Regions from separate parts of the Streptomyces sp. DSM 40868 genome, predicted to be linked through region 1. Evidence: riboswitches for the same ligand, from Rfam matches in the RefSeq annotation. Region 1 holds a riboswitch; each other region holds the start of a gene.
What was found. A riboswitch is a leader RNA that binds a small molecule or an ion and turns the genes downstream of it on or off. The one in region 1 is predicted to bind cobalamin.

Region 1 (4,728 bases):
AGGGCGCCGAGCATGTTCCGGGCCAGCTCGTCGCTGCCGTAGGGGGCGTAGGGAGCGACCCGTACGGGTCCGCCGAGGGCGGCGGCCATGTAGTGGACCAGCGGCAGCTCGGGGACGAGCGTGGAGACCGCGGTGGCGTGCACGGCGTGGGTGTGGACGACCGCGCGGGCGTCGGTGGTGCGGTAGACGGCGAGGTGCATGGGCAGCTCGCTGGTCGGCACGAGGGTGCCGAGCACCTGGCGGCCGGTGAGGTCGACGCCGGTGAGGTCGGCGGGGGTGAGCCGGTCGTAGGGCACCCCCGAGGGGGTGACCAGTACGAGGTCGCCGAGGCGGGCGGAGACGTTGCCGGAGGTGCCGACCACCAGCCCGTCGGCGACGGTCCGCCGCGCCGTGGCGACCACCTCCGCCCAGAGCCGCGCCACGTCCTCCCCGGTGTCCGGCACCTTGCCCTCCCCCAGCACCGCGCTCTCCCCCGCGCCCCGGCGCACGCTCCCCCGCTCGTCCGGGGAGTCGTCCAGTCGCCCGTCGTTCGCGTTCCGTCCCGGTTCAGCCATGCGGTGATCCTGCCAGCCGGAGGGACGGGGTGCGGGCGGGCCGGTGGATCCGGCCGGAAGCCGTGGGGCCGAACGAGGGGATTTCGGGGTGAAACGCCTGAAATCGCCCAGTTTTCTGTGTTCGACGGACCTTGAATGACTCCCTCCTGCCCACCCACGGGCGCCGCCGCCCGCGAGGGCCGGCGCGCCCGTCGTCCGCCACCCCCGGGGGGAGCCCGTATGGCCCGTGTACCCACCCTCGCCCGCCGCCGCGTGAGCGTCCTCGCGGCGGCCGTGGCGGCGGTCCTCGCCCTCACCGGCCCCGCGACCGCCGCCGCCAAACCGCCCAAGGGCCACGACGTGTCGTCGCACCAGCGGCACGTGAAGTGGCCGGACGCACGGAAGAAGGGAGCGCGGTTCGTCTACGTGAAGGCCACCGAGTCCACCGGTTACCGCAACCCCTACTTCGCCGAGCAGTACTCCGGCGCCCGCAAGGCGGGCCTGATCCGGGGCGCGTACCACTTCGCCCGCCCCGACCGGTCCTCCGGCGCCAAGCAGGCCGCGCACTTCGTGCGGCACGGCGGCGGCTGGCGGGGGGACGGCTGGACGCTGCCGCCCGCGCTCGACATCGAGTACAACCCCTACAGCTCGCGCAAGTGCTACGGGCTGGGCAAGAAACGCATGGTCGCCTGGATCCGTTCGTTCAGCGACGAGGTCCGGCGCAAGACCGGCCGCCGTCCGGTGATCTACACGACCACCCAGTGGTGGAAGCTGTGCACCGGCAACAGCCGCGCGTTCTCGAAGGACCACCCGCTGTGGATCGCCCGGCACGGCACCGCCCGGCCGGGGCCGCTGCCGGGCGGCTGGAAGTACTGGACGTTCTGGCAGTACCGCACGAAGGGCGCGCTGCCGGGTGACCAGGATCTCTTCAACGGCACCCTGGACCGGCTGCGGATCTTCGCGCGGGCCCGGTAGCCAAGGGGGGCCCGGCCCGGCGCAGCGGAACAGAACCCCGGTATGGGATTGCCGACACCACCCTGCCCGTCCCAGTTCATCTTCCGTTCACCCAGGTTGCCTACGTTCATCCAGCCAACGACCTCGAACGATTGCCTGGGTAAATGGAAAGCTTCTCGCTGATCCTCGCGATTGTGGTGGTAACCGCTCTCGCGTTCGATTTCACGAACGGTTTCCACGACACCGCGAACGCGATGGCCACCACCATCTCCACAGGCGCCCTGAAGCCCAAGATCGCGGTGACCATGTCCGCCGCCCTCAACCTTGCGGGCGCCTTCCTCTCCGTGGAGGTCGCGAACACGATCTCCAAGGGTCTCGTCGACGAGACCGGCATCCGTCCCGAGGTCATCTTCGCCGCCCTGGTCGGCGCGATCCTCTGGAACCTGCTGACCTGGCTGGTGGGCCTGCCCTCCAGTTCCTCGCACGCCCTGATGGGCGGCCTGGTCGGCGCCACCGTCGCCTCCGCCGGCTTCGACGCCGTCCACGGCGGCGTCCTGGTCACCAAGGTGCTGCTCCCCGCCGTCGCCGCGCCGGTCGTGGCGGGCCTCGCCTCGTTCCTGGCCACCCGGCTCTCCTACGGCATCGGCGGCACCGGCGACGACGAGGCCACCCGCAAGGGCTACCGCGCCGGCCAGATCGCCTCCGCCGGCCTGGTCTCGCTCGCGCACGGCACCAACGACGCCCAGAAGACGATGGGCATCATCACCCTCGCGCTGATCGCGGGCGGCTCCCTCGCCCCCGGCGCCAACCCTCCCACCTGGGTGATCCTCTCGGCCGGCCTGGCCATCGCGCTCGGCACCTACATCGGCGGCTGGCGCATCATCCGCACCATGGGCAAGGGCCTGACCGACCTGGAGCCGCGCCAGGGCTTCGCCGCCCAGACCGGCGCCGCGACCGCCATCCTGGCCTCCTCCCACCTCGGCTTCTCCCTCTCCACCACCCACGTCGTCTCCGGCTCGGTGATGGGCGCGGGCCTCGGCCGCAAGGGCGGCGTGGTCCGCTGGTCCACCGCGACCCGCATGGCCGTCGCCTGGGTGCTCACCCTGCCGGCCGCCGCGCTGGTCGGCGCGGGTGCCGAGTCCGTCACCGACCTCGGTGACTGGGGCACCGCCGCCGTCGCCGTCTTCCTGGTCGCCGCGAGCGCCGCGATCTGGAAGATCTCCCGCCGCGAGGTCGTGGACCACACCAACGTGGTCGAGGAGACCGGCGAGCCGGCCGGTGTCGTCACCGCCGCCATCGCCGCGGTCACCCCGCCGCCCGCCGGCCCGATCGCCGACAGCCTGACGGTCCCGGCCGCCGGGAAGCCGATCTCCGCGGACCTGGCCACCGCCGATCTGACGACCGCCGATCTGACGGCCGGCGATCTGACGGCCACGATCCCCGCCCCGGCCGCCGAACCGGCCCCCGCCGCCCCGCCGGCCGCCACGGTCTGACCCGCCCGCACGGTTACTGAAGGAAGCAATCCCATGAAGATCGACTGGGCGGCCCTCGGCTCCGTTCTGGGCGTCAGCGTCGTGTTCACGGTGTGCCTGGTGGCCCTGTTCACCCTCGGCATCAACGGCCTGTCCCGCCGCGAGCGGGCCGCGGCCCAGGGCGGCTCCGCCGCGCTCGCCGTCACCGGCGCCTACGTCTGCTTCGCCGCCTGCGCGGCGGCCGTGGCCTACGGCATCTACCTGATCGTGGCCTGACCGCAGACCCCGATCCCCGCCTCCGCCCCGCCGACCGGCCCACCCGCCGGACCCGGCGGGGCGGACGCATGCTCGCGGCGGCCCCGAAGACCCGTCCGGCGCCCCGGCGATGTGGGCCTCAGCACAGTCGGGCATCCCAGGTCAAAGGCAAGTTGACGGCCCTTCCGGGCACGTGGTGGACTGCCCAGGCCATGTACGGCGGCAGCAGAGGAAGCCAGTGCGAATCCGGCGCGGTCCCGCCACTGTCACCGGGGAAGAACCCCCCGGGAGCCAGGAACTCTCGCCGCCGGAATCCGTCGAACCAGGGCGTGGACACCCTGAGTGAGGACATGAATCGCCATGCTCGGCTGCCGAAGGACCCGTACCGGGAACGCCCCTGTGCCCACGGCCGGCTGAGCCGATGGGTGCCGACCGCACATACGCGTACGGCGCCGCCGCCGGCGTCCTCGGTGATCTGCTCCTCGGCGATCCCCGCCGCGGGCACCCGGTCGCCGCGTTCGGCCGCGCGGCCACGGCCGTGGAAGGCGCGCTGTGGCACGACCACCGCGGCTGGGGCGCCGTGCACACCGCCGTATGCGCCGGTGGCGCCGTCGTGCTCGGGGCGCTGGCCGCACGCGCCGTACGCCCCTCCCGTACCGCCTCCGTCGCGCTGACCGCCGCCGCCACCTGGGCCGTCGTCGGCGGCACCTCGCTCGCCCGCGAGGCCGACGCGATCGGGCGCGCCCTGGCCGCGGGGGACGTCGAGGCCGCCCGCGCCCGGCTGCCCCACCTGTGCGGCCGCGACCCGCAGGCGCTGGACGCCGACGGAATGGCCCGGGCCGTGGTCGAGTCGGTCGCCGAGAACACCTCCGACGCCGTGGTGGGCGCCCTGGTGTGGGGAGCCGTGGCCGGGGTGCCGGGGCTGCTCGGGTTCCGGGCCGTCAACACCCTGGACGCCATGGTGGGTCACAAGTCACCCCGCCACCGCCGCTACGGCTGGGCCTCCGCCCGCCTCGACGACGTCGCCGGCTGGCCGGGCGCCCGGCTCACCGCCGTACTCGCCACCGTCGCCGGACCCGACCCGCGCGGCGCCCTGCGCGCCTGGAAGGCCGACGCCCGCAAGCACCCGAGCCCCAACGCCGGTCCCGTGGAGGCCGCCTTCGCGGGCGCCCTCGGCGTCCGGCTGGGCGGAACCCTCTCCTACGGCGGCCGGGTCGAACACCGGCCCGTGCTCAACGGCGGCACCGGACGCCCGGTCCGGGTCACCGACATCGACCGGGCGGTACGGCTCTCCCGCCGCGTCGGCCTGCTCGCCCTCGGCACCACGCTCGCCGCGCGCGCACTCCTGAAAGGACGTGGGAAGTGAACGGTGGCCTCCTCGTGGCCGGCACCACCTCGGACGCCGGCAAGAGCGTCGTGACGGCCGGGATCTGCCGGTGGCTGGTCCGCCAGGGCGTCAAGGTGGCGCCGTTCAAGGCGCAGAACATGTCCCTGAACTCCTTCGTGACCCGGGA
Region 2 (4,728 bases), 2.3 Mb from region 1:
CCTGGAGGTACTCGAAGTTGAATGCCTGGCCGAGTTCGTCGGGGCGCGCGTACAGGGCCCGGCGGCCGCCCGGGACCCAGGCCTCGGCGACGGCCATGCGGGGCGGGCGGTAGGCGTCGAAGATCTTGCGCCAGTCGCGGTAGATCTCGTGCACCTCGTCCCGGTCCCAGTACGGGTGGCTGCCCGGCGGCAGGTGCCGCAGGGCCGTCTCGCCGGTCGCGCCGAGGGCGCCGAGGTCCCGCAGCGGCTCGGTGAGGTCCTTGGCCAGGCCGTGGGCGACGTCCACGCGGAAGCCGTCCACACCCCGGTCGGACCAGAACCGCAAGGTCGTGCGGAAGTCGGCGCGGACCTCCTCGTTGTCCCAGTTCAGGTCGGGCTGCTCGGGGGCGAACAGGTGCAGGTACCACTCCCCGTCGGCCACCCGGTGCCAGGCGCTGCCGCCGAACACCGACTGCCAGTCGGTGGGCGGCAGTTCCCCGTGCGGGCCGCGCCCCGGCCGGAAGACGTACCGCTCGCGGGCGGCCGATCCGGGCCCGGCGCGCAGCGCCTCCTGGAACCAGCGGTGCAGATGGGAGGTGTGGTTGGGGACGATGTCCACGACGACCTTCAGGCCCAGCCGGTGCGCCTCGCCCACCAGGGCGTCGAAGTCGTCCAGGGTGCCCAGGCGTTCGTCGACACCGCGCGGGTCGATGACGTCGTAGCCGCCGTCGGCGAGTTCGGAGGGGTAGAAGGGGCTCAGCCACAGGGCGTCGACACCGAGCGCGGCGAGGTGCGACAGCCGCTGGGTCAGGCCCCTGAGGTCACCGAGGCCGTCACCGTCGGCGTCGGCGAAACTGCGTGGATAGACCTGGTAGATGACGGCCTGGCGCCACCAGTCGGGGTTCTTGGACGAGAGGTCCGGCGGGCGGTCTGCCATACGGGCTCCCCTGGGACGGACGAGAGTACGGAATCTGTATCTGTCCACATTGCCCGAAAGGGAACCTTTTCCGGGGCGCTCAGGCGGCGCAGTGCTCCAACAGGCCCCTCACGTCCTCGTCCACCACCCGATAGCGCACCACGCGCCCCTCTTTCTCCCCCGCCACGACCCCTGCCGCGCGCAGCAGCCGCAGGGCCTGGGAGACGGCCGGGTCGTTCATGCCCGTGGCGATCGCCAGGTCCGAGACGGCCAGCGGCCCGGTCCGGTGCAGGGCGAGCAGCAGCGCGAGCCGGTTGGCGTCGGCCAGCAGCGAGAATCGGTCGGACCAGGTGCGCAGACGCCCCGCGTCGCCGATCGCGGCGATCGCCTCGCACACCCGGTGACCGTCGATGGTGCGACGATCGGCACGGTCGGCAGGAACGAGATGCATGCCCCCATCCTGGCAGGCGGCGATGTGATCTTGAATACCTGCCCGACTGCGCAGCTATGCAGGAAACCGCGTGCCCCTCTACGGTGGGCGGGCCGTGGTGTTCGGGAAGCCGGTGTGAGACCGGAGCGGCCCTCGCCACTGTGATCGGGGAGTTCCCGTTCCGTCCGGCATCCGCCGGGCCACTGGCCGAAAGGCCGGGAAGGCAGGAACGGCGGACGTGTGACCCGTAAGCCAGGAGACCGGCCACGGCAGCTCACGAAGTGATCCACGAGGTGCTGGAGCGTGAACCCGATGGCTGATGCCGCTACTTTCCGCTGGCGACGCGAGGACACCGTCAAGACGGCGGGGCTGCTGGTGGTGATCCTCGCCCTGCATGTCGTCGCCTTCGGGATCCTCTGTCTGCTGGTCGCCCCGAGGCACTACCAGGTCGGCTCCCAGGTGTTCGGCGTGGGACTGGGGATCACCGCCTACACCCTCGGCATGCGCCACGCCTTCGACGCCGACCACATCGCGGCGATCGACAACACCACCCGCAAGCTGATGGCCGACGGCAAGCGGCCGGTGTCGGTGGGGTTCTGGTTCGCGCTCGGGCACTCCAGCGTGGTCGTGCTGCTGGCCCTGCTGATCGCGGGCGGCACCTCGCTGGCCGGGAAGGTGATGAACGAGGGCTCCACCACCCACCAGGTGCTCGGGGTGCTCGGCACGACGATCTCCGGGTCCTTCCTCTACCTCATCGCCGCCCTGAACCTGGTCGCCCTGGCGGGCATCCTGAAGGTCTTCCGGGCGATGCGCGCGGGCGGCTACGACGAGACGGAGCTGGAACGGCACCTGGACTCCCGGGGTTTCATGAACCGGCTGCTGGGGCGGCTGACGAAGTCCGTGTCCCGGCCGGGGCAGATGTACCCGCTGGGTTTCCTGTTCGGCCTCGGCTTCGACACGGCCACCGAGGTCACCCTGATGGTGATGGCCGGCTCGGGCGCGGCGGCCGGCCTGCCCTGGTACGCGATCCTGTGCCTGCCGCTGCTGTTCGCCGCCGGGATGAGCCTGTTCGACACCCTCGACGGCACGTTCATGAACTTCGCCTACCAGTGGGCGTTCGCCAACCCCGTCCGCAAGGTCTTCTACAACCTCGCCATCACCGGTCTGTCCATCGCCGTGGCCTTCTTCATCGGCACCATCGAGCTGGTCGGTGTGCTGCACGAGAAGTTCGACCTCAGCGACCCGGTGACCGGCTGGGTGGCCGGCCTGGACCTGGACAACGTCGGCTATCTCATCGTCGGCCTGTTCGTGGCGGTGTGGGCGGCGGCGCTGGCGTACTGGCGGCTGGCACGGGTGGAGGAGCGCTGGTCGGTGCGGGCGGCGCCGTCCGACTGAGCCGGCGGGCGAGCGCGGCGCAGACCACCAGCTGGAGCGTGTGGTAGAGCATCAGCGGCAGGACGGTCATGGCGACCTCGTCCGCGGGAAACAGCACGGAGGCCATCGGCAGTCCGCTGGCCAGGCTCTTGGTCGCCCCGCAGAAGACCGCCGTCACCCGGTCCTCGCGGGGCAGCCGCAGCGCCCGCGCGGAGCGGTCGGCGAGCAGCAGGGCGGCGCCGAGCAGCACCGCCACCAGCACACCGAGCAGGACCAGGCGGCCGGGGGACACCCGCTGCCAGATGCCGGTGGTCATGCCCCGGCTGAACGCCGCGTAGACGACGAGCAGGATGGAGCCCCGGTCGCAGAGCCCGATCACCTTGCGGTGCCGGCCGAGCCAGCCGGAGATCCACCGCCGCACCGCCTGCCCGGCGAGGAACGGCAGCAGCAACTGAAGTGCGATGTCGCCGAGTTGGCCCACGCCGATCGGGATGCCGTCGTCTTCGCCGCCGCCGATCAGCCAGACGGCCAGGACCGGGGTGAGGACCACGCCCAGCACCGTGGAGAAGGACGCGGAGCACAGGGCCGCGGCCACGTTGCCACGGGCCAGGGAGGTGAGGGCGATGGAGGACTGCACGGTGGACGGCAGCACCGCCAGGAACAGCACGCCGGCGGTCAGCTCGGCGCCGAGCAGCCCGTCCGGCAGCAGCCGTGCGGCCAGGCCGAGCAGCGGGAAGGCGGCGAACGTCAGGGCGAGCACGGGCAGATGCAGCCGCCAGTGCCGTACGCCGTCGAGCGCGGCCTGCGGGGAGAGCCGGGCGCCGTAGAGGAAGAACAGCAGGCCGATCGCCAGCTTGGTCAGCCATGAGACGGCCTCGGCCGCCGTGTCCTCGGCCGGGACGAGCGCGGCGATCCCGATCGCGCCGAACAGCGCGACGATGTACCAGTCGACACGGCGCGCCAGACCGCGGACCGAGCCGATGAGCGTCTGAGACATGCGCTCCTGCCTTGGAAGCGGGTGGCATGGGGAGGGGGCCGGTGCGAAGGCGGGCCCGGCACAGAGCGGGGTGGGCGCGGGTGAGCGGGGACGGAGTCCGGGGAAGCCGGGATCCTCCGGTCCCCGGACGGACTCCGGAAGCCGGGGATCCCGGTGCCCGGACGGACTCCGGAAGCCGGGGATCCCGGTGCCCGGGCGGACTCCGGGGAAGCACGCCGGGATCCCCGGTCCGGCCCAGGACCGAGCCTCGTTCGCGCCCGGGATCCGGCCGTCGCCCGCCCGGACCCGCCTGTCAACCGCCGTGGGGCCCGCGTGCGGGTGCGCGCGGGCCCCTGGGGCGGCTCAGGTCACGCCGGGGTGTGGACGTGGTGCCGGCTGATGTTCTTCTCCAGCAGCGCCAGGCACTCGGCGACCCCCACGCTGTCCGGCCCGGTCTGCGGCAGGCGGCCGTCGGCCTCCTTCAGCTCGGTCAGGGCGCGGTCGATGGCGGTCTGCGCGGCGAACAGGCAGGGCGTGCTGTAGATGGCGACGTCGACGCCCAGCGCGGACAGCTCGCTCAGCGACAGCCGCGGCGACTTGCCCCCGGCTATCTGGTTGAACAGCAGCGGCTTGTCCCCGATGACCTTGCGCACCTTGTGGATCCAGTCCACGCTGCGCACCCCGTCGACCAGCACCACGTCGGCGTCGGTCGCGGCGAGCGCCTTGGCGCGGCGCAGGATCTCGTCCTCCTCGGTGGCGTCGGTGCGGGCGACCACCACCAGGTCCCGGCGGGACTGCAGGACCAGCTCCAGCTTCTCCAGGTACTCCTCCAGCGGGAGTACCTGCTTGCCGTCGACGTGACCGCAGCGCCGGGGCCGCTTCTGGTCCTCCAGGATGACGCCGGAGGCGCCGACGGCCTCCAGGTTCTGCACGACGTGGCACGCGGTCTCCGGGTCCACGTAGCCGTCGTCGATGTCCACCAGCAGGTGCTGGGCCGGGAACGCCATGCGCAGGCGCTGGACGAAGGCGATGATGTCGGGCCAGGCGATGAAG
Region 3 (4,728 bases), 3.5 Mb from region 1:
ATCAAGCCGGACGCGACGCCCGCGCAGGAGACCAAGGTCTCCAAGCTGGTCTCCCTGCTGGTGAAGGTCGGCGCCCTGGTCTTCGTCCTCACCATGGACAAGACCGTCGCCATCAACTTCCAGCTGCTGGGCGGCATCTGGATCATGCAGACCTTCCCGTCCCTGGTCGGCGGCCTGTTCACCCGCTGGTTCCACCGCTGGGCGCTGCTGGCCGGCTGGGCGGTCGGCATGATCTACGGCACGGCCGCCGCGTACGGGGTGGCCTCGCCGACGCAGAAGCACTTCGGCGGCTCCTCGAAGGAGATCCCCGGCATCGGCGAGATCGGTTACATCGGCCTGACGGCGTTCGTGCTGAACGTGCTGGTCACCGTGGTCCTGACGGTCGTCCTGAAGGCCGTGAAGGCCCCCGAGGGCATCGACGAGACCAAGCCGGACGACTACACGGCGGACTCCGGCGACCCCGATGTCCAGGTGGAGCTTCCGCCGGCCACCGCGGGCAGCGCGCACTGACCCACGCGACATCCGCAGCGGGCCGCCGACAGCAGACGCGTCGGCGGCCCGCTGCCGTTGCCGGTCCGGGCGGGTGACGAGCGGTCCGCCGCGGCGGGGCGCCCCGCGGAAAACCCACGGCGCCTTGCCGTAGCCGTCCCGCACACTCGGCCCATGGACATCATCATCCGGCCCGCCGCCCCGTCCGAGTACGCCGCCCTCGGCGAGATCACCGCCCAGGCCTACCTCGGGGACGGCCTCCTGGACTTCGGCGAGAGCGACGAGTACCTGGGCGAGTTGAGGGACGTCGCGAAACGCGCGGCCGCCGCCGAGGTCCTCGTCGCGGTCGCGGACGACCGGCCGCTCGGCGGCGTCACCTTCGTCCCGTCCGGCGGCCCCATGGCGGACATCGCCCGTCCCGGCGAGGCGGAGATCCGCATGCTCGCGGTGGACCCCGCGGCCCGCGGCCGGGGCGTCGGCGAGGCGCTCGTCCGGGCCTGCGTCGAGCGCGCGAGGGCCACGGATGGCTGCACGGCCGTCGTCCTGTCCACCCAGCGCACCATGCACACCGCCCACCGCATCTACGAACGCCTGGGCTTCGTCCGCACACCCGAACGGGACTGGAATCCCGTGCCGGAGCTGGACGACATCACGCTGCTCACCTACGAGTTGACGCTCTGACACCACCCCGACACAACATCTGGGGGTGACACGGCAGCCCGACACAAGATGTATGCTCATGCTCGCTGTCGTCGCAGGGGAATCCGGTGCGAATCCGGAACTGTCCCGCAACGGTGTACTTGTGCGTATCCGCGTACGAGCGTCAGTCCGAGGACCTGCCGACAGTGCACCCGGCCAGCCGGCCGGTGTGCCCGACGTCCGGGCCTCGTGGAGTGGGCCGGTGGACGCGAGAGCCCCCGCGCGCTCGTGCTGCCCCCTGCCCTCCGCCAGGCCCCGTGCCGAGCGAGGGAGACCCCCACGTGACCATCGCGCCAGCCGACCCGGCTCCGGTCAGCGGATCCGAGACCGACGGTCCCGGTGCCGCGCTGCTGCGGACCCTGTCCGAGCTGACGGCCGATCTGCCCGACGCCGACCCCGGACGGGTCGCCGCCGCCGCGCTGCGCGGCCGGTCCGCGCGGGCCGACGAGGCGGAGCTGCGCGAGCTGGCCACGGAGGCCGCCGCCGGCCTGATCGCCGAGGACCCCGCCTACTCCAAGCTGGCCGCCCGGCTGCTGACCCTCGCGATCCGGGACGAGGCCGCCTCCCAGGGCGTGACCTCCTTCACCGGGTCGATCGAGGTCGGTCACCGCGAGGGCCTGGTCGCCGACCGCACCGCCGAGTTCGTGCGCACCCACGCCGAGCGGCTGGACGCGCTGGTGGACTCGGCCGTGGCCGACGGCGCCGACGACCGCTTCGGTTACTTCGGCCTGCGCACCCTGCACAGCCGCTACCTGCTGCGTCACCCGATCACCCGCAAGGTCATCGAGACGCCCCAGCACTTCATGCTGCGCGTGGCGAGCGGTCTGGCCGAGGACGACACGGTCCGCTCCGTGGACGAGGTCGCCTCGCTCTACGGCCTGATGAGCCGACTGGACTACCTGCCCTCCTCCCCCACCCTGTTCAACTCCGGCACCCGCCACCCCCAGATGTCGTCCTGCTACCTGCTGGACTCCCCGCTGGACGAGCTGGACTCGATCTACGGCCGCTACCACCAGGTCGCCCGGCTGTCGAAGCACGCCGGCGGCATCGGGCTGTCGTACTCCCGCATCCGCTCGCGAGGCTCGCTGATCCGGGGGACGAACGGGCACTCAAACGGGATCGTGCCGTTCCTGAAGACCCTGGACGCCTCGGTCGCCGCCGTGAACCAGGGCGGCCGTCGCAAGGGCGCCGCCGCCGTCTACCTGGAGACCTGGCACTCCGACATCGAGGAATTCCTCGAACTCCGGGACAACACCGGCGAGGACGCCCGCCGCACCCACAACCTCAACCTCGCGCACTGGATCCCCGACGAGTTCATGCGCCGCGTCAACGCCGACGCCCAGTGGTCCCTGTTCTCCCCCGCCGACGTCCCCGAACTCGTCGACCTGTGGGGCGAGGACTTCGACGCCGCCTACCGCGAGGCCGAAGCCGCCGGCCTCGCCAAGAAGACCCTCCCCGCCCGCGAGCTGTACGGCCGGATGATGCGCACCCTGGCCCAGACCGGCAACGGCTGGATGACCTTCAAGGACGCCGCCAACCGCACCGCCAACCAGACCGCCGAGCCCGGCAACGTCATCCACTCCTCCAACCTCTGCACCGAGATCCTGGAGGTCACCAACGACGGCGAGACGGCCGTCTGCAACCTCGGCTCGGTCAACCTCGGCGCCTTCGTCCGCGACGGCGACATCGACTGGGACCGCCTGGACGCCACCGTCCGCACCGCCGTCACCTTCCTCGACCGCGTCGTCGACATCAACTTCTACCCCACCGAACAGGCGGGGCGTTCCAACGCCAAGTGGCGGCCGGTCGGGCTGGGCGCGATGGGGCTGCAGGACGTGTTCTTCAAGCTGCGGCTGCCGTTCGACTCGGCCGAGGCCAAGGCGCTGTCCACGCGGATCGCCGAGCGGATCATGCTCGCCGCGTACGAGACGTCCGCCGACCTCGCCGAGCGCAACGGCCCCCTGCCCGCCTGGGAGAAGACCCGTACGGCCCAGGGTGTGCTGCACCCCGACCACTACGGTGTCGAGTTCACCTGGCCCGAGCGCTGGGCGGCGCTGCGTGAGCGCATCGCGCAGACGGGCATGCGCAACTCGCTGCTGCTGGCGATCGCGCCGACGGCCACCATCGCGTCGATCGCGGGGGTGTACGAGTGCATCGAGCCGCAGGTGTCGAACCTGTTCAAGCGCGAGACCCTGTCCGGCGAGTTCCTCCAGGTCAACTCCTACCTGGTGCAGGACCTGAAGGACCTCGGGGTCTGGGACGCCCGCACCCGCGAGGCGCTGCGCGAGGCCAACGGCTCGGTGCAGGACTTCCAGTGGATCCCCGAGGACATCCGCGCCCTGTACCGCACGGCCTGGGAGATCCCCCAGCGCGGCCTGATCGACATGGCCGCCGCCCGCACCCCCTTCCTCGACCAGGCGCAGTCGCTGAACCTGTTCCTGGAGACGCCGACCATCGGCAAGCTCTCCTCCATGTACGCCTACGCCTGGAAGTCCGGGCTGAAGACGACGTACTACCTGCGTTCGCGCCCCGCGACGCGGATCGCCCGCGCCGCCCAGGCGCAGCCCGTCCTCCCCGCGCAGGCCGCCGCGGACCCCGAAGCGGTCGCCTGTTCCCTGGAAAACCCCGAGTCCTGCGAGGCCTGCCAGTAATGTCCCGTAACACCAACCTGCTCGACCCCGGCTTCGAACTCACCCTGCGCCCGATGCGCTACCCCGACTTCTACGAGCGCTACCGGGACGCCATCAAGAACACCTGGACCGTCGAAGAGGTCGACCTCCACTCCGACGTCGCCGACCTGGCCAAACTCACCCCCGAGGAACAGCACCTCATCGGCCGGCTCGTCGCCTTCTTCGCCACCGGCGACTCCATCGTCGCCAACAACCTCGTACTGACCCTCTACAAGCACATCAACTCCCCCGAAGCACGCCTGTACCTGTCCCGTCAGCTCTTCGAGGAGGCCGTACACGTCCAGTTCTACCTGACGCTGCTGGACACCTACCTCCCCGACCCCGACGACAGGGCCGCCGCCTTCGCCGCCGTGGAGAACATCCCCTCCATCCGCGAGAAGGCACAGTTCTGCTTCACGTGGATGGACTCGGTCGAAAAACTCGACCGGCTGGAGACCAAGGCCGACCGCCGCCGCTTCCTGCTCAACCTCATCTGCTTCGCCGCCTGCATCGAAGGACTCTTCTTCTACGGCGCCTTCGCCTACGTCTACTGGTTCCGCAGCCGCGGCCTGCTGCACGGCCTGGCCACCGGCACCAACTGGGTCTTCCGCGACGAGACCATGCACATGAGCTTCGCCTTCGACGTCGTCGACACCGTCCGCAAGGAAGAACCCGACCTCTTCGACGACCAGCTCCAGCAGCAGGTCACCGACATGCTCAAGGAGGCCGTCGAGGCCGAGCTGCAGTTCGCGCGCGACCTGTGCGGTGACGGCCTCCCGGGCATGAACACCGACTCGATGCGGCAGTACCTCGAATGCGTCGCCGACCAGCGCCTCACCCGCCTCGGCTTCGCCCCCGTCTACGGCTCCGA
Region 4 (4,728 bases), 1.4 Mb from region 1:
GTACGGCGTCGTCGGTGGCCGCACGCTGCTCGGCCTCCTGCCCGGCGGCCTCCCGCCACCGAGCCTCCCAGTCCCGCGGGTCGCCGCCGCAGGCCCGCACGTACGCCAGGGTGACCGCCAGCGACGGCAACTGCCGCCCCGCGGCGGCCTGCGACAAGGTCGCGACAGAGTACCCGGCGCCTGCGGCCATCTGCCGGTACGTCGGTCCGCCCGCCTCCTGCCGCAGCTTGCGCAGTTCGAACGCGAACCGTTCCACCGGCCCCGCGTTCGGATCCAGTGGAGCCTCACGACGACCCATGCCGATCCCCGTCCCCGAACTTCCCCGATTCCCACCGTGCACAGTAGACGCGTCGCGTGGCATCCCGCAGCACGGTCCGGTTTGTCGGGGCGGGCCGTACCCACGCGGTGACGCCCCGCGCGGTTTCCGGCGGGAGCCGGGCGCGGGGCGCTCCGTGACGCGGTGTCACGGCGGTGGGGCGGTCTCCGTCAGGCGCCCGGCGGGCTGACGTAGCCCGAGATCAGGACGTTGCGGGAGCCGGCCCGGTGGGTGGCCGGGTTGATGCGGGTCTCGACGACCCTGTCGTTGTAGTTGCCGTTGACCGTGGTGATGGTGCCGTCGCCGTGCACCGCGACCACCACCGAGACATGGCCACCGGTGCCGGAGCCCGGGGCTCCGTAGACGGCCCAGTCGCCGACGGCCGGGCTGCCGGTCTGGCCGGCCGGCCGGGCCTTGAACAGCCCGCGCTGCTGCCCCCAGGTGCCGAGTGCCGTGGCCACGTACAAGCCGCGCGGAACGCCGACGATGCCGGCACGTTCCCAGGTCCAGGTGGCGAACATGGCACACCAGTCGAGGCCGCAGGGGCCGTAGGCGCACTTGCCGTTGGTCGCGCCGATCTGGCTGCGCGCGATGTCGGCGATGTGCTGGCGCAGGGCGCTGGTGCCGCCGAGGAGGAAGGTGGCGACGTCGGCGCGGTGGTCGCCGTTGAAGTCGCCCACCCGGGGCACCTCGGTGCCGACCGCGAAGCTGTCGTGCCACTTCTGGCCGGTGCCGAGGAACTTCGCGCCGTCGGAGGTCGCGACGAAGACGTCCGCGGCGCCGCCGCGGGTGAAGGTGACGACGTCGTCCTTGCCGTCGCCGTTGAAGTCGCCGACGGTGGGGATCTCGTTGCCGACGGCGAAACCGTCGTGCCATTTCCAGGCGTCCTGGACGAACTTGGTGCCGTCGGACAGCGAGACGTAGACGTCGGCCGCGTCGCCGCGGGTGAAGGTGACGATGTCGTCCTTGCCGTCACCGTCGAAGTCACCGGTGTCGACGACCTCGCCGCCGACGCCGAAGTGGTTGTGCCAGACGGATGACGTGCCGAAGCCCTGGCCGTTGGACAGCGCCACCCACACGTCGGCGGTGTCACCGCGGGTGAAGGTCGCGATGTCGTCCTTGCCGTCGCCGTTGAAGTCACCGACGGCCGGGACCTCGTCGCCGATGCTGAAGTGTTCGTGCCATTTCCAGGCGTCCTGGACGAACTTGGTGCCGTCGGACAGCGAGACGTAGACGTCGCCCGCGTCGCCGCGGGTGAAGGTGACGATGTCGTCCTTGCCGTCGCCGTTGAAGTCGCCGGTGAGGGGCGTCTCGTTGCCGACAGCGAAGTGTTCGTGCCATCTCCAGCCGTCCTGGACGAACCTGCCGCCGTCGGACAGCGAGACGTAGACGTCGGCCGCGTCGCCGCGGGTGAAGGTCACGGCGTCGTCCTTGCCGTCGCCGTCGAAGTCGCCGGTGAGGGGCGTCTCGTTGCCGATGCCGAAGTGATCGTGCCACTTCCAGCCGTTCTGGACGAACCTGCCGCCGTCGGACAACGAGACGAACACGTCACCGGCCGGCCCGTCATCGGCGTGGGCCGACGGTGCCGTCGCCGTCAGAACGGACAGGAACGCCAGGCAGCTCACGGCGGCCGCCGACAGACGGCGCGACAGCCCTGTTCCGCCACTGGTGCGGATGCGCATGCGGATCTTCCCTCCGGGGTACCGTTCACGGTTCTTCCGATGCCGACTTCAGCGGTCCGGCCGTTGTTCGGCAGCCCCTTCACGGGGGTGAACAAAGCTCCCGGGCAGGCAGCCGGTGCCGCGTGGCTGCTCGGTGCGCCTGCTCAAAGCCTGATCCGGCCGGGTGGAGGGAGCGGTGGGCGGGGCAGAGGGCGTCGGTGGACTGGCTGCCTGAGCGAGGAAGAGCAGACGCAGGAGCTCCTCGGACGGCTCACCACTCTCGATCCCGAGGCCGGCGAGAGCCTCAAGGTCGTCCCGTACTTTGACACACCGGTCACCGCGGGCGCCGGGCTCGACGCCTTGCCGCGCGGCGCGGCCGCGCTGTCCGGAGTCGTCGCGGGGGCGGACCGGCGCGGGCGGATCAGCCGTCGCGCCCCCGACGGCCGGACGCACCCGACCGAGCCGCTCGCACGATCGCCGCAGCGGGCGTGCTCGGTCGGATCCGTGTGGCTGGAGCGTGTCGGCACCCCCACGCCAACGACGGGATGATCGTCGAACGTCTGGCGTTGTCGCTCGACCTCATCGAAGCGCGACGCAGCCCTGTCAGCGCCCTCGAAATCGTCGTCGATCCGGCCCTCGGCCGGCAGCAGGAGGCCCGCCGTGCCGGCGGCCCGCCCGGCCACGACCACCGTGCGCGTCCACGCCGACGGAGACCTCGGACCGCACCGACGCAGCGCCCAGGGCCGGTCCTGCACCACCGCCGACGACTACCTCGGCCACCTCACCAAGCGCTGCCCCGATCGGCGTCAGCTGTCCTGCCCCCTGCCCCCTGCCCCTCCTGCTCCGGTTGCCCGGGCGGTGCTCCGCGAAAGAGGCGGCGGAGGCTGTTTGTTAGGCTTGCCTCGCCTTCCGTGGGGGAAGTCCGGTGAGAGTCCGGCGCTGACCCGCAACGGTGTGCACGGCACCGCGATCCAGGGGTGCCGTGCGAGCCCGATCGCCTGCGGGGGCGTGTCGACCCGTTGACTGCTCGCCGTGGACTGCGAGAGAGGATCGCCCGGCCGGGTACGGCCGCGCGGGCTGCTCCTGCTCGACGTTCAGCAGGCGGCCCGTGTGAAGGACGGCCCACCCGTGCGCCGAAGGACGGCCCCCAGCCGCATCCCTGTGCTGCCGCTCAGTCTGTCCCTGCTGCTGTTGCTCCTGGTGTCGCTCGTCGGCGGTGTGGCGCTGGGCGCCGCCGGGGTCGGCTGGGCGGAGGTGCCGAGCTTCCTGTGGGCCGGGCTCACCGGCGGCACCGTACGCGCGAGCGACGCGGCCGCCTACACGATCGTCTGGGAGATCCGGCTGCCACGGGTGCTGATCGGCGCCACGGTCGGAGCGGGTCTCGCGGCCGTAGGTGTCGCCGTGCAGGCTCTGGTGCGCAACGCGCTGGCCGACCCGTTCGTCCTCGGCATCTCCTCGGGCGCGGCGGTGGGCGCCAACGCCGTGATCCTCCTCGGTGCGTTCGCCGGGCTCGGGGTCTGGGCGCTGTCTGCGTCGGCCTTCGTGTCGGCACTCGCGGCCATGGCGCTCGTGTACGCCGTGGCCCGCTCCCCGCAGGGCCTGACACCGCTGCGGCTGATCCTGACCGGCACGGCACTGGCGTACGGTTTCCAGGCTGTCACCACCGTCATGGTGTTCGGCGCGGCCCGGGGCGAGGCGGCCAGGTCGGCGATGATGTGGCTGCTCGGCAGCCTGGGCGGCGCCACCTGGGCCCAGGTGCCGCTCGCCGCCGTCACCGTGGCGGCCGGATGGGCCTGGTTGCGCCGACGGGCCGAGGCGCTCAACGCGCTCGCCATGGGAGATGAGACCGCGGCCGCCCTGGGCGTGGGACCGGTCCGGCTGCGCCGGGAGTTGTTCGTCGTCACCGCGGCCGTGACCGGGACGGTGGTGGCGGTCAGCGGTGCCATCGGATTCGTCGGGCTGATGGTGCCGCACGTCGCACGGATGCTGGTCGGCGCCGACCACCGGCGCGTGCTGGCCGTCGCCCCGCTCGCCGGGGCCGTACTGCTGGTGTGGGCCGACGTGCTGTCCCGGCTGGTTCTCGCCCCGGCCGAGCTGCCGGTCGGAGTGATCACCGCGGTGGTCGGCGTGCCCGCGTTCCTGCTGCTGATGCGGCGGGGCGGCTACGCGTTCGGGGGGCGCTGAGCATGCGACTCGACATCGACGACGTCACGATCGAGACCGCCGGAACCCGCCTGGTCGAGCATGTCGACCTCACCGTGGGCAGCGGGGCGTTCGTCGGACTCGTCGGCCCCAACGGCAGCGGCAAGACGACCCTGTTGCGCTCCCTCTACCGGGCCCTGCGGCCGTCCGGGGGAGTGGTACGGCTGGACGGCGGCGACCTGCACGCCATGGACCCCCGTGCCGCCGCCCGGGTACTGGCCGCACTGCCGCAGGAATCCTCGGCCGAGTTCGACTTCACCGTCACCGAGGTGGTCGCCATGGGACGGCTGCCGCACCAGGGCCGCACGGCCGCCTCGGACCGGGAGATCTGCACTCGGGCGATGGAACGCACCGGCGTCGCCCACCTCGCCGACCGCGGGTTCCTCGGCCTGTCGGGCGGCGAGAAGCAACGCGTCCTCCTCGCCCGCGCCCTCGCCCAGCAGCCCCGCGTCCTGGTTCTCGACGAACCCACCAACCACCTCGACATCGCCCACCAGTTGGACGTCCTGTCCCTGGTCCGCGGCAGCGGCCCGACCGTACTGGCCGCCC

Region 2: another riboswitch for cobalamin. It lies ahead of HB370_RS21050 (HoxN/HupN/NixA family nickel/cobalt transporter); the one in region 1 lies ahead of HB370_RS10470 (cobalamin biosynthesis protein).
Region 3: another riboswitch for cobalamin. It lies ahead of HB370_RS26590 (ribonucleoside-diphosphate reductase subunit alpha); the one in region 1 lies ahead of HB370_RS10470 (cobalamin biosynthesis protein).
Region 4: another riboswitch for cobalamin. It lies ahead of HB370_RS03995 (iron ABC transporter permease); the one in region 1 lies ahead of HB370_RS10470 (cobalamin biosynthesis protein).

What each region holds. Positions count from the first base shown of each region.
Region 1 covers NZ_CP050504.1:2,320,897-2,325,624, forward strand. The annotation lists gene HB370_RS10450 (class II aldolase/adducin family protein) at 1-554, opposite strand, end outside; gene HB370_RS10455 (lysozyme) at 774-1,508, shown strand; gene HB370_RS10460 (inorganic phosphate transporter) at 1,652-2,980, shown strand; gene HB370_RS10465 (hypothetical protein) at 3,014-3,235, shown strand; cobalamin riboswitch at 3,395-3,538, shown strand; gene HB370_RS10470 (cobalamin biosynthesis protein) at 3,636-4,580, shown strand; gene HB370_RS10475 (cobyric acid synthase) at 4,577-4,728, shown strand, end outside.
Region 2 covers NZ_CP050504.1:4,615,574-4,620,301, forward strand. The annotation lists gene HB370_RS21040 (glycoside hydrolase family 13 protein) at 1-916, opposite strand, end outside; gene HB370_RS21045 (metalloregulator ArsR/SmtB family transcription factor) at 996-1,346, opposite strand; cobalamin riboswitch at 1,425-1,609, shown strand; gene HB370_RS21050 (HoxN/HupN/NixA family nickel/cobalt transporter) at 1,638-2,720, shown strand; gene HB370_RS21055 (bile acid:sodium symporter family protein) at 2,617-3,696, opposite strand; gene HB370_RS21060 (isocitrate lyase/PEP mutase family protein) at 4,044-4,728, opposite strand, start outside.
Region 3 covers NZ_CP050504.1:5,815,996-5,820,723, reverse strand. The annotation lists gene HB370_RS26600 (sodium:solute symporter family protein) at 1-510, shown strand, start outside; gene HB370_RS26595 (GNAT family N-acetyltransferase) at 664-1,170, shown strand; cobalamin riboswitch at 1,188-1,348, shown strand; gene HB370_RS26590 (ribonucleoside-diphosphate reductase subunit alpha) at 1,470-3,839, shown strand; gene HB370_RS26585 (ribonucleotide-diphosphate reductase subunit beta) at 3,839-4,728, shown strand, end outside.
Region 4 covers NZ_CP050504.1:883,878-888,605, reverse strand. The annotation lists gene HB370_RS04005 (hypothetical protein) at 1-298, opposite strand, end outside; gene HB370_RS04000 (FG-GAP-like repeat-containing protein) at 487-1,998, opposite strand; cobalamin riboswitch at 2,863-2,998, shown strand; gene HB370_RS03995 (iron ABC transporter permease) at 3,139-4,161, shown strand; gene HB370_RS03990 (ABC transporter ATP-binding protein) at 4,164-4,728, shown strand, end outside.